3 regions of the Vibrio mytili genome follow, and region 3 is predicted to be linked to each of the others. Evidence: predicted binding sites of a transcription regulator. Region 3 holds the regulator's gene; each other region holds the start of a gene.
The links. The regulator CRP, encoded in region 3, controls carbon source genes, mostly activating them, when cyclic AMP is high. The targets are predictions, from matches to a motif close to TGTGANNNNNNTCACA.
Positions count from the first base shown of each region.

Region 1 (3,287 bases), 1.4 Mb from region 3:
CTGCCAAGACTCACGGTAGTCTCCGTCTTCTTGACGATGACCGATAGGTGCACAGAAGTGAACGCCATCAACCGCGCGAACCGTTAACAGGGTGATTTCGTAATCGAAGTCGATAAAGCCTTCAACAATGACACGTCCCGCACCAGTACGACCGCCTTCTTGCGCGTAGTTCCAAGCGTTTTCTATATCTTCTTCGGATTTAATAACGCTTTGGCCTTTACCTGACGAGCTCATCACTGGCTTAACCACGCAAGGAATACCCGCAAAATCGACGGCTGCTTTGAAGTCTTCGTAGTTATCCGCAAAACGGTAAGGCGATGTTGTTAAGCCAAGATCTTCTGCTGCTAGACGACGAATGCCTTCACGGTTCATTGTGAGCTTGGTGGCTTTTGCCGTCGGGACAACATTCAGTCCTTTCTCTTCGAGTTCAACCAGTTTATCGGTCGCGATAGCTTCGATTTCAGGGACCACGTAAGCCGGCTGTTCTTTGTTAATGATTGCTTCCAAAGCTTGGCCGTCTAGCATGTCGATTACATAACTACGGTGGGCGACTTGCATTGCCGGGGCGTCAGCGTAACGATCACAGGCGATCACTTCTAAGCCAAGTCTTTGGCATTCGATCGCGACCTCTTTACCGAGTTCTCCAGAGCCAAGAAGTAATACGCGGGTAGCATTTGAGCTGGTTGCAGTACCGAACATAGTGTTCCCTTACAAAATATGGATACCAATCGTAGAAAATAACTCTGATTAGTATGATGAGACAGAATTTGCAGGGGATCATACTGAATTTTGTCAGTGAAGCAAACGTTTGCGCAAGGTTTTTGTCAATAAAAAAGCTCTACCTGTTGTAGAGCTCTTATCTTTGTCACGTGTTCTATACGTTAACGAAACTTAACGGTATATCCGGGTTTAACGACTCTAATGTGGACTGGGTATCCGCAAGGTGGCTAATTTTACCCTGTGAGTTTTCTACCAACGCTGCGGCTTGAATATTCTCGAATGTTTCACCGGCAAGCAATACTTGAATCAAGGCGACTTGAAGCGGCGGTAAGCTTGGGTTAAACGCTGCGTTTTCAGCGTATGCACCTTGGAATTGGCGACCATTTTTGAGCTCTAATGCTAAACCGCTTAAGTTGTTTGTATAAGGGGCATGACTCATATTCATCGCCTCTACGGCTTTTTGAATCAACGCATCTTGATCATCACAGCTGAACTGATGCTTCACTTCTGCCATCAGCGCAGATTCGATGCCTAAGTCACTCGGCCCAAATGCCTCTGGTAGGTATTCGTGCAGTGTCTTTTCTTCACGTTCGGGTAATTGAACCTTGAGCTCTTTCGCAGTGGAAAGCTCATTCATAAATTGGCGGCAGTGGCCACATGGACTGAAGTTAATGGTTATATCTTTCACACCACGTTCGCCTTTCATCCAAGCATGACTGATCGCCGCCTGCTCGGCATGAACGGTTTGTCCTAACTGGACGTGGAGAAATTCCATATTTCCGCCAAAGTACAGACGACCGGAAAGGCCACGGACAATGGCACCGACATAGAATTCTGAAATAGGCGTATAGGCATAAGCGGCAGCAAAAGGCAGTAGGGCAACGCGAAGCTCTTTATCTGATAAGCCAGTAGTTGCGCGCAACTGTTCGAACTGTTGTGCTGAAATAGTAGCATCAAAATCGTCCGATTGGACAATTGGCGCAAGTTGAGTTGAAAGTGCTTCAGGAGCGCTTGCGAGCGCCTGTTCAATGCGACTTTTCATGTTGAATCCTTGTTATTGCATGGAACATTATTGTATGTGAGACAGAAAAATGTTCTGTGCCTCCTGTCACATTGTGAAATGCAATGGTTACATCTGTTACATAATTAGAGAGAGCTCACACATGTATTCGATTGCATCTCATTTTACTGCGACAAGTTTAACGATTCTCTATCCATCGAAGTGGAGAATGACGAGTTAATTATAGGGTAAAACTCTTTTTTAGTTGCTTCACAAGCCGTGTAGATTGGAGGCTTATTGATACAGCCACACCGCGAGTGCAAAAAAGCTTGGTGCCAGTATCGACGTAATAATGCCGCACAAAACCAAAGCGAGTGAGGAAAAGGCGGCATCTTCTGGCTGCTTTTCTGCACAAGTAGCGGTGCCAAGCGCGTGAGAAACCGTCCCCATCGTCAGACCTCGAGCAATAGGGTGTTTGATGCCAATAAGGTTGTAAATAGGATAAGCGATGATAGACCCTAACAGCCCAGCAATCAGTACCAGAATCGCCGCAACGGCTGCCTCACCGCCAAGGTGGCTCGAGATTTCCATTGCAATAGGCGTCGTCACCGATTTACCTAATAAACTGGCGATCAAGTTAATATCGGCTTTAAACACTACCGCAATTAAGGTTGTCGTCAGCATCGACATAATACTGCCTAGCGTGCAAGCAAACGTAATGATGCGCCAATTCGCTTTAATCTGAGGTAACTGCTCATAAAGTGGGTAAGCAAGCGCGACAACAGCGGGTTGCAGTAAAAAACTCACCACACTATTGTCTGCGTAATACGTCTCGTATGGGATGTCTAAATAGATCAACAGAGGAATGAGCACCGCAATACAGATAAGCAGTGGGTTAGCAAGGGGGGAGTTGAGTTTGATAGCGATTGTACGAGCGATCAGGAAAACAACAATAGTGACAATTAACCACATATTAATAGTTCTCCTTTAGCAGGTAATCCAATAGCCATGCCAAGCTCACTAGTACGATAAGGGAGCCACCAACCGCACTAGCAAGGACGGGTAACGCATTGGCGATCAGCATGTCAAAATGCTCCATTAACCCGACACTGATGGGAACAAACAGCAAAATCATGTAACGGATAAACAAGCTCGCGCCGGGTTTAACCCACTCGACTTTTACAATGCCCAGTGTCATAGAGAAGAACAATACCAGCATGCCAATCACACTACCCGGTACTGAAACGTTGGTGAATTTTTGAATAGTCAGGCCGATCCCAAGTGCGCCCATGATAAGAAAGAGGGAGATGAGCAGTTGGATCAGTTGTAAGAATCGATCTTTAATCATTTTGACAGCATTAAAAGGTCAAGCACACCAGCGGGTGCGCTTGAATAGGTAAAATTACGAAGCCAAACTCTCAACGTAACGATAAACAGACTTGAGTATGGCGATTTTCTTTTCGTCACTTTCGTGCTCGTGCACTAAGTTTTCTAAGTTCAGCATATACTCTTCAAGTTGATTTTCAAATACTTCTCGACAGTGTGATGCCCAACGTTGTTGTTCTTG
Region 1 covers NZ_CP110481.1:1,288,942-1,292,228, forward strand. The annotation lists gene purT (formate-dependent phosphoribosylglycinamide formyltransferase) at 1-699, opposite strand, end outside; gene cdd (cytidine deaminase) at 875-1,762, opposite strand; gene ONE56_RS06005 (LrgB family protein) at 2,015-2,692, opposite strand; gene ONE56_RS06010 (CidA/LrgA family protein) at 2,694-3,068, opposite strand; gene sbcB (exodeoxyribonuclease I) at 3,123-3,287, opposite strand, start outside.
Region 1: a site for CRP is predicted at 1,867-1,882, ahead of cdd (cytidine deaminase). Genes of this name have one in related genera too.

Region 2 (3,287 bases), on a different replicon from region 3:
TGAATCAATGATTCCGGCCATGTCTCTAACGCTTCTGGAAGCAACGTGTGGTTAGTGTAGGCGAATGTTTTAGAGCTGATCGCCCACGCTTGGTCCCAAGTCAATCCTTTTTCATCAATAAAGATGCGCATCAGTTCAGGGATTGCGATGGTTGGGTGTGTGTCGTTAAGCTGGATGGTCTCTTGCTCAGGTAACTGCTCTAGCGTGAAGCCCGCTGCTTCGTGACGACGTAAAATGTCGCGTACTGACGCCGCTGAATGGAAGTACTGCTGCATCAAACGCAGTGTTTTACCTTTCTGATGGTTGTCGTTCGGGTAAAGCACCTTAGTAATATTACCTGCATCAATCAGTGCGTGCTGAGCTTCGAAGTAATCACCGTTGTTAAAGCTAGCAAGAGAGAATGGTGCAATTGCCTGACATTCCCAAAGACGCAATGGATATACGGTATCTGACTCGTAACCAACGATCGGTAGATCCCAAGGCATCGCTTTTACGGTCATACCTGGTACCCACTGACGTACTTCTTTACCGTCTTTATTTACCACTTCAACGTGGCCATAAAAGCCGATTTCTTGTGCAAGTTCAGGACGTGCGATTTCCCACGGGTAACCTTCTACGCCACGCCAAGCATCTGGCGCTTCTTGTTGACGACCATCTTTGAATGACTGTTTAAATAGCCCATATTCATAGTGAAGACCATAACCAACTGTTGGGTACTCTTGCGCAGCACAAGAATCCATAAAACAAGCGGCTAAGCGACCAAGACCACCATTACCTAGTGATGGGTCACGCTCTTCTTCTAACAAGTCAGTCAAGTTATAGCCGAGTTCAGCCATCGCTTCAGTAACTTGATCGTACAGACCCATGCTGATTAAGTTGTTACCTGTCAGACGGCCAATTAAGAACTCTAGAGAAAGGTAGTTAACACTTTTCGCTTGTTGAATTTTTGGGTCTTCTTCTGTTGCAAGGAGATCGATGGTGGTGAACTCGGCAAGGGCGTGGCCCATTGCTAGATACCATGCACGAGAGTCTGCATTTTCAACAGTATGTGCGTACGTAACGGATAGGTGTTTTTTCACGCTATCTTGGAAAGACTTTTTATCAAATTTTTTTTGTTGTGTAGGTTTCATTGCGAAATTCTCACGTCTTCAAGTAATGCATCTGCTATATATCGTGCAACTACTGCTGTGAATGAACATCCTCCTAAATCTCCACCTCTCAAGGAGGAGGGGACAGGGCGTAGAAGGCGTACCATGACTAAGTTAGTGATCCAACTCTCATCAAAAACGGTTTCATCATATTTCTGAGTGAGTTTGATCACAGGTAAACGCGTAAAGCCGTAATAGATTATCCATCTAGTCTTTTACGTCTCATTTAATCAGGAATTTAAAAACTGAGTTATTGATCACATTTACAACAACTACATTAGCTAAAAAACGTTATCATATGTGCAACACGGAATACCATTGACGTATAAACACCTTACAAAAGTGACACGCATCACAATTACAGGGCGTAGATGACGTTTATTTCAGCAACGAACAAGAATTAGGACGTTGATCATAGTTTGTGGCAATTCGGATGTCGTACCATCCCTTTCGACTCATAAAGTTGAATGTTTTTTGTACACACCAAGCATAAACAACGTGAGTCACTATAAGTTTGCTTGCTTTAATGCCACAGTCGCTACGAGATACAAAAGCCGAGGCTTACCTTTAATTAGCTATTTATTAACTGATAACTATTAATAACTGTTAACGTTTTTTACTACTCAATGTCGTAAACAATGCACAGAACTCCGCTTCTTGAAGTCACTTGGTATATAAATAAAAAGGACACAATAACAAATGTGGATTCCATCTAAACTGACTCGTCCTGGCCGCTTACACAATGCCATCGTTCGTCCTCGGGTATTGGACTTACTCCAACAGGCGCCTTGCTACAAGTTGGTTTTGTTTCGCTCTCCTGCTGGTTACGGCAAAACAACAATGGCAGCGCAATGGCTATCGGATAAGCCTAATGTCGGCTGGTATAGTATTGACGATAGCGACAACGATGACTTTCGTTTCGTCAATTATCTGCTTCAGGCGCTAAATAAAGCGACTCACTCCAGTTGTTCTAATGCTCAAAAACTCGCAGAAAAGCGCCAGATTTCGTCTTTGCGTTCATTGTTCAGCGAAGTGTTTGCCGAAATGGCCGATTTCCATCAAGAGTGCTATGTGGTGCTGGATGATTACCACTTGATCACCAATGATGAAATTCATGAATCCATGCGATTTTTCTTAAAACATATGCCCGATAACCTAACCGTGGTTGTCACTAGCCGCGCTGCGCCACCGTTAGGTACCGCAAACTTGCGTGTGCGCGATCTTATGATCGAAGTCGGTAATGAGATGCTGGCGTTCGATACTGAAGAGACGACACGCTTCTTCAATCAACGCGTGGCCGACGGCATAGACGAAGACATGGCAAATGACTTAAGAGCTTACGTGGAAGGCTGGCCTTCTGCGATGCAATTGATCGCTCTGCAAGCGCAGCATCAAAAACGCACTTTGGCTCAAACGGTCGAATCTGTGTCTCAGTTCAACCATGCGCATTTATGGGATTATTTGGTAGAGGAAGTATTTGATCTGTTAGACAACGAAACTCGTCAATTTCTTATGCAAGTCTCGGTACTGGATCATTTTAATGATGAGCTTGTCTTTGCTCTTACCCAGCGCGAAGATGCGCTTGGTTTGATCGAATCCCTAAATCGTTACGGTTTGTTTATTTATCCTCTGGATGGTGAACAAAACTGGTTCCGCTTCCACAATTTGTTTGGCGAGTTTTTATCACACCAGCGCCAAGCCCGTATTCCGCAACAAGAAAAGGAACTGCACCGAAACGCAGCTATTGCATGGCTGCAACAAGAATCACCACATCAAGCCATCCACCATGCTCAGAAGTCAGACGACAAGCATCTCGTCGTCGATATCCTCAATCAATATGGTTGGAAAATGTTTAATCAAGGCGAGCTCAGCACGCTTGAAATTGCAATCAATAAACTTGATGCTGACCTGCTATATTTCCACCCTAAATTGACGATGTTACGAGCGTGGCTTGCTCAATCCCAACACCGTTATAACCAAGTTGGCCAGCTACTTAAAGAGGCAGAAGAAGAGCATAAAAAACGTGACATCGAACTGGATATTCACTATCAAGGTCAGGCAAATGCCCTGCTTGCCCAAGTAGCGATTAACAATAACGAGCCGGAAAAAGCACTTGAGCTGGCCGAACTTGCGCTGAGT
Region 2 covers NZ_CP110482.1:1,272,941-1,276,227, forward strand. The annotation lists gene ONE56_RS19245 (glycogen/starch/alpha-glucan phosphorylase) at 1-1,130, opposite strand, end outside; gene malT (HTH-type transcriptional regulator MalT) at 1,848-3,287, shown strand, end outside.
Region 2: a site for CRP is predicted at 1,307-1,322, ahead of ONE56_RS19245 (glycogen/starch/alpha-glucan phosphorylase). Genes of this name have one in related genera too.

Region 3 (3,287 bases):
AGTCATCTTATCGTTGAACCCATGCATTTCGTAACAAGGAGCGGTTATGACGCCCGATGTATTATTCAAATCATTATGGCAAGACTATATTCAGCGCCTTTGTCCTTCAGCAGCTAAAGTCCATCAGCTGCTTCAGGAAGATGAGCCATTAATTAATGATCATATTGCACTGCGTACTTTTAATGTTGCCCCTCTTGGTATTGAAACGCTCGCAAAGCCGTTTTTAGCGGTAGGGTATAAAGCGTGTGGTGACTACGTATTTGAAAGCAAAAAACTGATCGCTAAGCACTACGAGCATCCGGATCCGAAGCTGCCAAAAGTTTTTATCAGTGAACTCAAAGTCGAAGAGTGTTCTGCAGCACTGCAAACCATCGTGGCGAAGATAGTGGCACAAGTGAATCAGAGTCAGCTTGCGGGGCACGAGTTTTTATATGCTGGACGTTTGTGGGAGCTCAGTTTTGCTGATTTTCAGACTTTAGCTAAGGAGAGCGAATACGCCTCTTGGTTGGCTGCTCACGGTTATGGCGCCAATCATTTCACGGTGAGTGTCAACCAGTTAAGTCAGTTTGATGAGGTGAAACAAGTGAATGATCATCTTCGTCAGGCGGGTTTTGTGATTAACGAGTCTGGCGGAGAGGTGAAAGGGTCACCTGAGGTTCTGCTTGAGCAATCGTCAACGATGGCGGACAGAGTCACCGTGATGTTCACCGAAGGAACAGAGAACATCCCTGGCGGATTTTATGAGTTTGCTAAGCGGTATCCAATGGAAAACGGTGACCTCTACCCTGGATTTGTGGCGGCATCAGCGGATAAAATCTTTGAAAGTACGAACCGTTAATTTTACCGTCTGCATTGCCTATACCACATCTGGGTAGTCACTCTGTATCTGTGTCGTAAATACAACAAAAGCCACCAATGTTGCCATTGGTGGCTTTTTCTATTGATTGCCGGTCGGTTAATGCAGGATTAACGAGTACCGTAAACCACGATGGTTTTGCCGTGAGCAGAAATCAGGTTCTGCTCTTCTAGCATCTTCAAGATACGACCTACTGTCTCACGAGAACAGCCAACGATCTGACCGATTTCTTGACGAGTGATCTTGATTTGCATGCCGTCAGGGTGAGTCATTGCATCTGGTTGTTTCGCAAGGTTCAGAAGCGTCTGAGCGATACGACCAGTTACGTCTAGGAACGCTAGGTCACCCACTTTTTGGCTAGTAACTTGAAGGCGGCGAGCCATCTGCGCAGAAAGGCGCATTAGGATGTCCGGGTTAACTTGGATCAGCTGACGGAATTTCTTGAAAGAAATTTCAGCAACTTCACAAGGAGATTTAGCGCGAACCCAAGCTGTACGCTCTTGGTCTTCCTCGAATAGACCAAGTTCACCAATAAAGTCTCCTTGGTTGAGGTAAGAAAGGATCATCTCCTTACCTTCTTCGTCTTTGATAAGAACCGCGACAGAGCCTTTGACGATGTAGTACAACGTTTCCGCTTTTTCACCTGCGTGAATCAGCGTGCTCTTTGATGGGTACTTATGAATATGACAATGTGAAAGAAACCACTCTAATGTTGGGTCGGTTTGAGGTTTACCTAGAACCATAATATCTCACTTCCTCTGCAGGGTACGCTTGCGCTATCCATATTTTAGTTTCACTTAGATTCACTAGAATAAGAACACTTATTGTATGGTGCAAGCTCTCTTGTGTCTCGGTAAGAAATAGTATCCTTTTTCTAAAACGATTTCTTGATTTTAATCGTGCCATGATTGAGAATTTGTACGCAAAATTGTGCACATGATCACGGTATGAAAAGTAAACACCTAAGCAGCAAGGTTTTTAGCCAATTTTTCCCGTTTCGATAAGCTGTTGTAGGATTGGTCGCACAATCAACTCCATGGCAAAACTCATTTTCCCCCCTGGCACCACAATGGTGTTATGACGCGACATAAACGAACCATCGATCATCGCCAATAGGTAAGGAAAGTCGACTTTCTTGATACCGCGCAGTCGAATGACGACAAAACTTTCATCCAGACTTGGAATGCCTTTCGCATTCAGCGGGTTTGACGTATCCACGGTTGGCACGCGCTGAAAGTTAATGTGCGTGCGGGAAAACTGTGGCGTGATGTAGTTCAGGTAGTCGTCCATGGAGCGAACAATCGAATCCATGACGGCTTCACGAGAGTGTCCTCGGTCTCGCGTATCACGAACGAATTTTTGAATCCATTCTAAGTTAACGATCGGCACCATCCCAATCAGAAAATCCACATGCTGCGAGACATTGACATCCCCATCAACGACGCCGCCATGTAACCCTTCATAAAAGAGTACATCGCTGTTTTCTGGGAGATCTTGCCAGGGAGTAAACGTACCCGGCATCTGATTATACGGCACTGCCTCGTCAAAAGTGTGCAGATAGCGACGTATGCTGCCTGTGCCATCTTCTCCATACTGACGAAAAAAATCTTGTAAGCCGGGAAAGTCGTTCGCTTGTGGACCAAAGTAGCTAATGTGTCGACCTTGTTCGCGAGCCTTACGAATCTCAATGTCCATCTCAGGGCGAGTAAACCGATGGAAACTGTCACCTTCTACCCAAGCGGGTTTAACGTTCATCATATTGAACATCTTACGGAAGGCTTCAGATGTAGTGGTCGTGCCGGCACCGGAAGAACCGGTGACCGCAATGATTGGGTGTTTCGCTGACATGACAAACCTTGTCGAAATTTACGTACCTGTCTGTTCAACAATGGGCTGCTGAACGGTTGATGACCCACTATAGCACGTCATAAACGCATGTCATTGAGTAGGTGTTAGAACTTTGCGCTTAGTTGAATATCTACGGTTTCGTGTAGCTCAGAGAAGACAATGACGGCTTCCCCTTTCTCCAACTGAGTTTTTACCTGATCGACTTTGTCTTGCAAAGAGACTTCGGTTGACCCGTAATCGGTACCTTCACGCAAAACAAATTCACGAATTAAGTTTTCCAGAGTTTCTGGTGAGATGTCTTGCCAGGGAATAATCATAAATACCTCTAAATTTTATGATAAGCCGTTGGTAGCCGAGTTGTTTAGCTACACCAATGGCTTGAATGGGGGAGGGCTGGTTGAATGTGGATCACATTTACTGTGTATGGCGAGGCGATACCTTAGACAGGTATTCGGCGGCAATACATTCGTAATATGCAGGCAGCGCTTCTTCCAACCAAAATGTGGGTTTTAAAGTACTCCCAGAGAGAAAACCGACATGACCACCATGTTCGTAAAGTCGATAGTCGATGTTATCGGGTAGC
Region 3 covers NZ_CP110481.1:2,651,956-2,655,242, reverse strand. The annotation lists gene ONE56_RS12225 (DUF1338 domain-containing protein) at 47-838, shown strand; gene crp (cAMP-activated global transcriptional regulator CRP) at 967-1,599, opposite strand; gene ONE56_RS12215 (phosphoribulokinase) at 1,835-2,704, opposite strand; gene ONE56_RS12210 (YheU family protein) at 2,809-3,021, opposite strand; gene ONE56_RS12205 (hydrolase) at 3,119-3,287, opposite strand, start outside.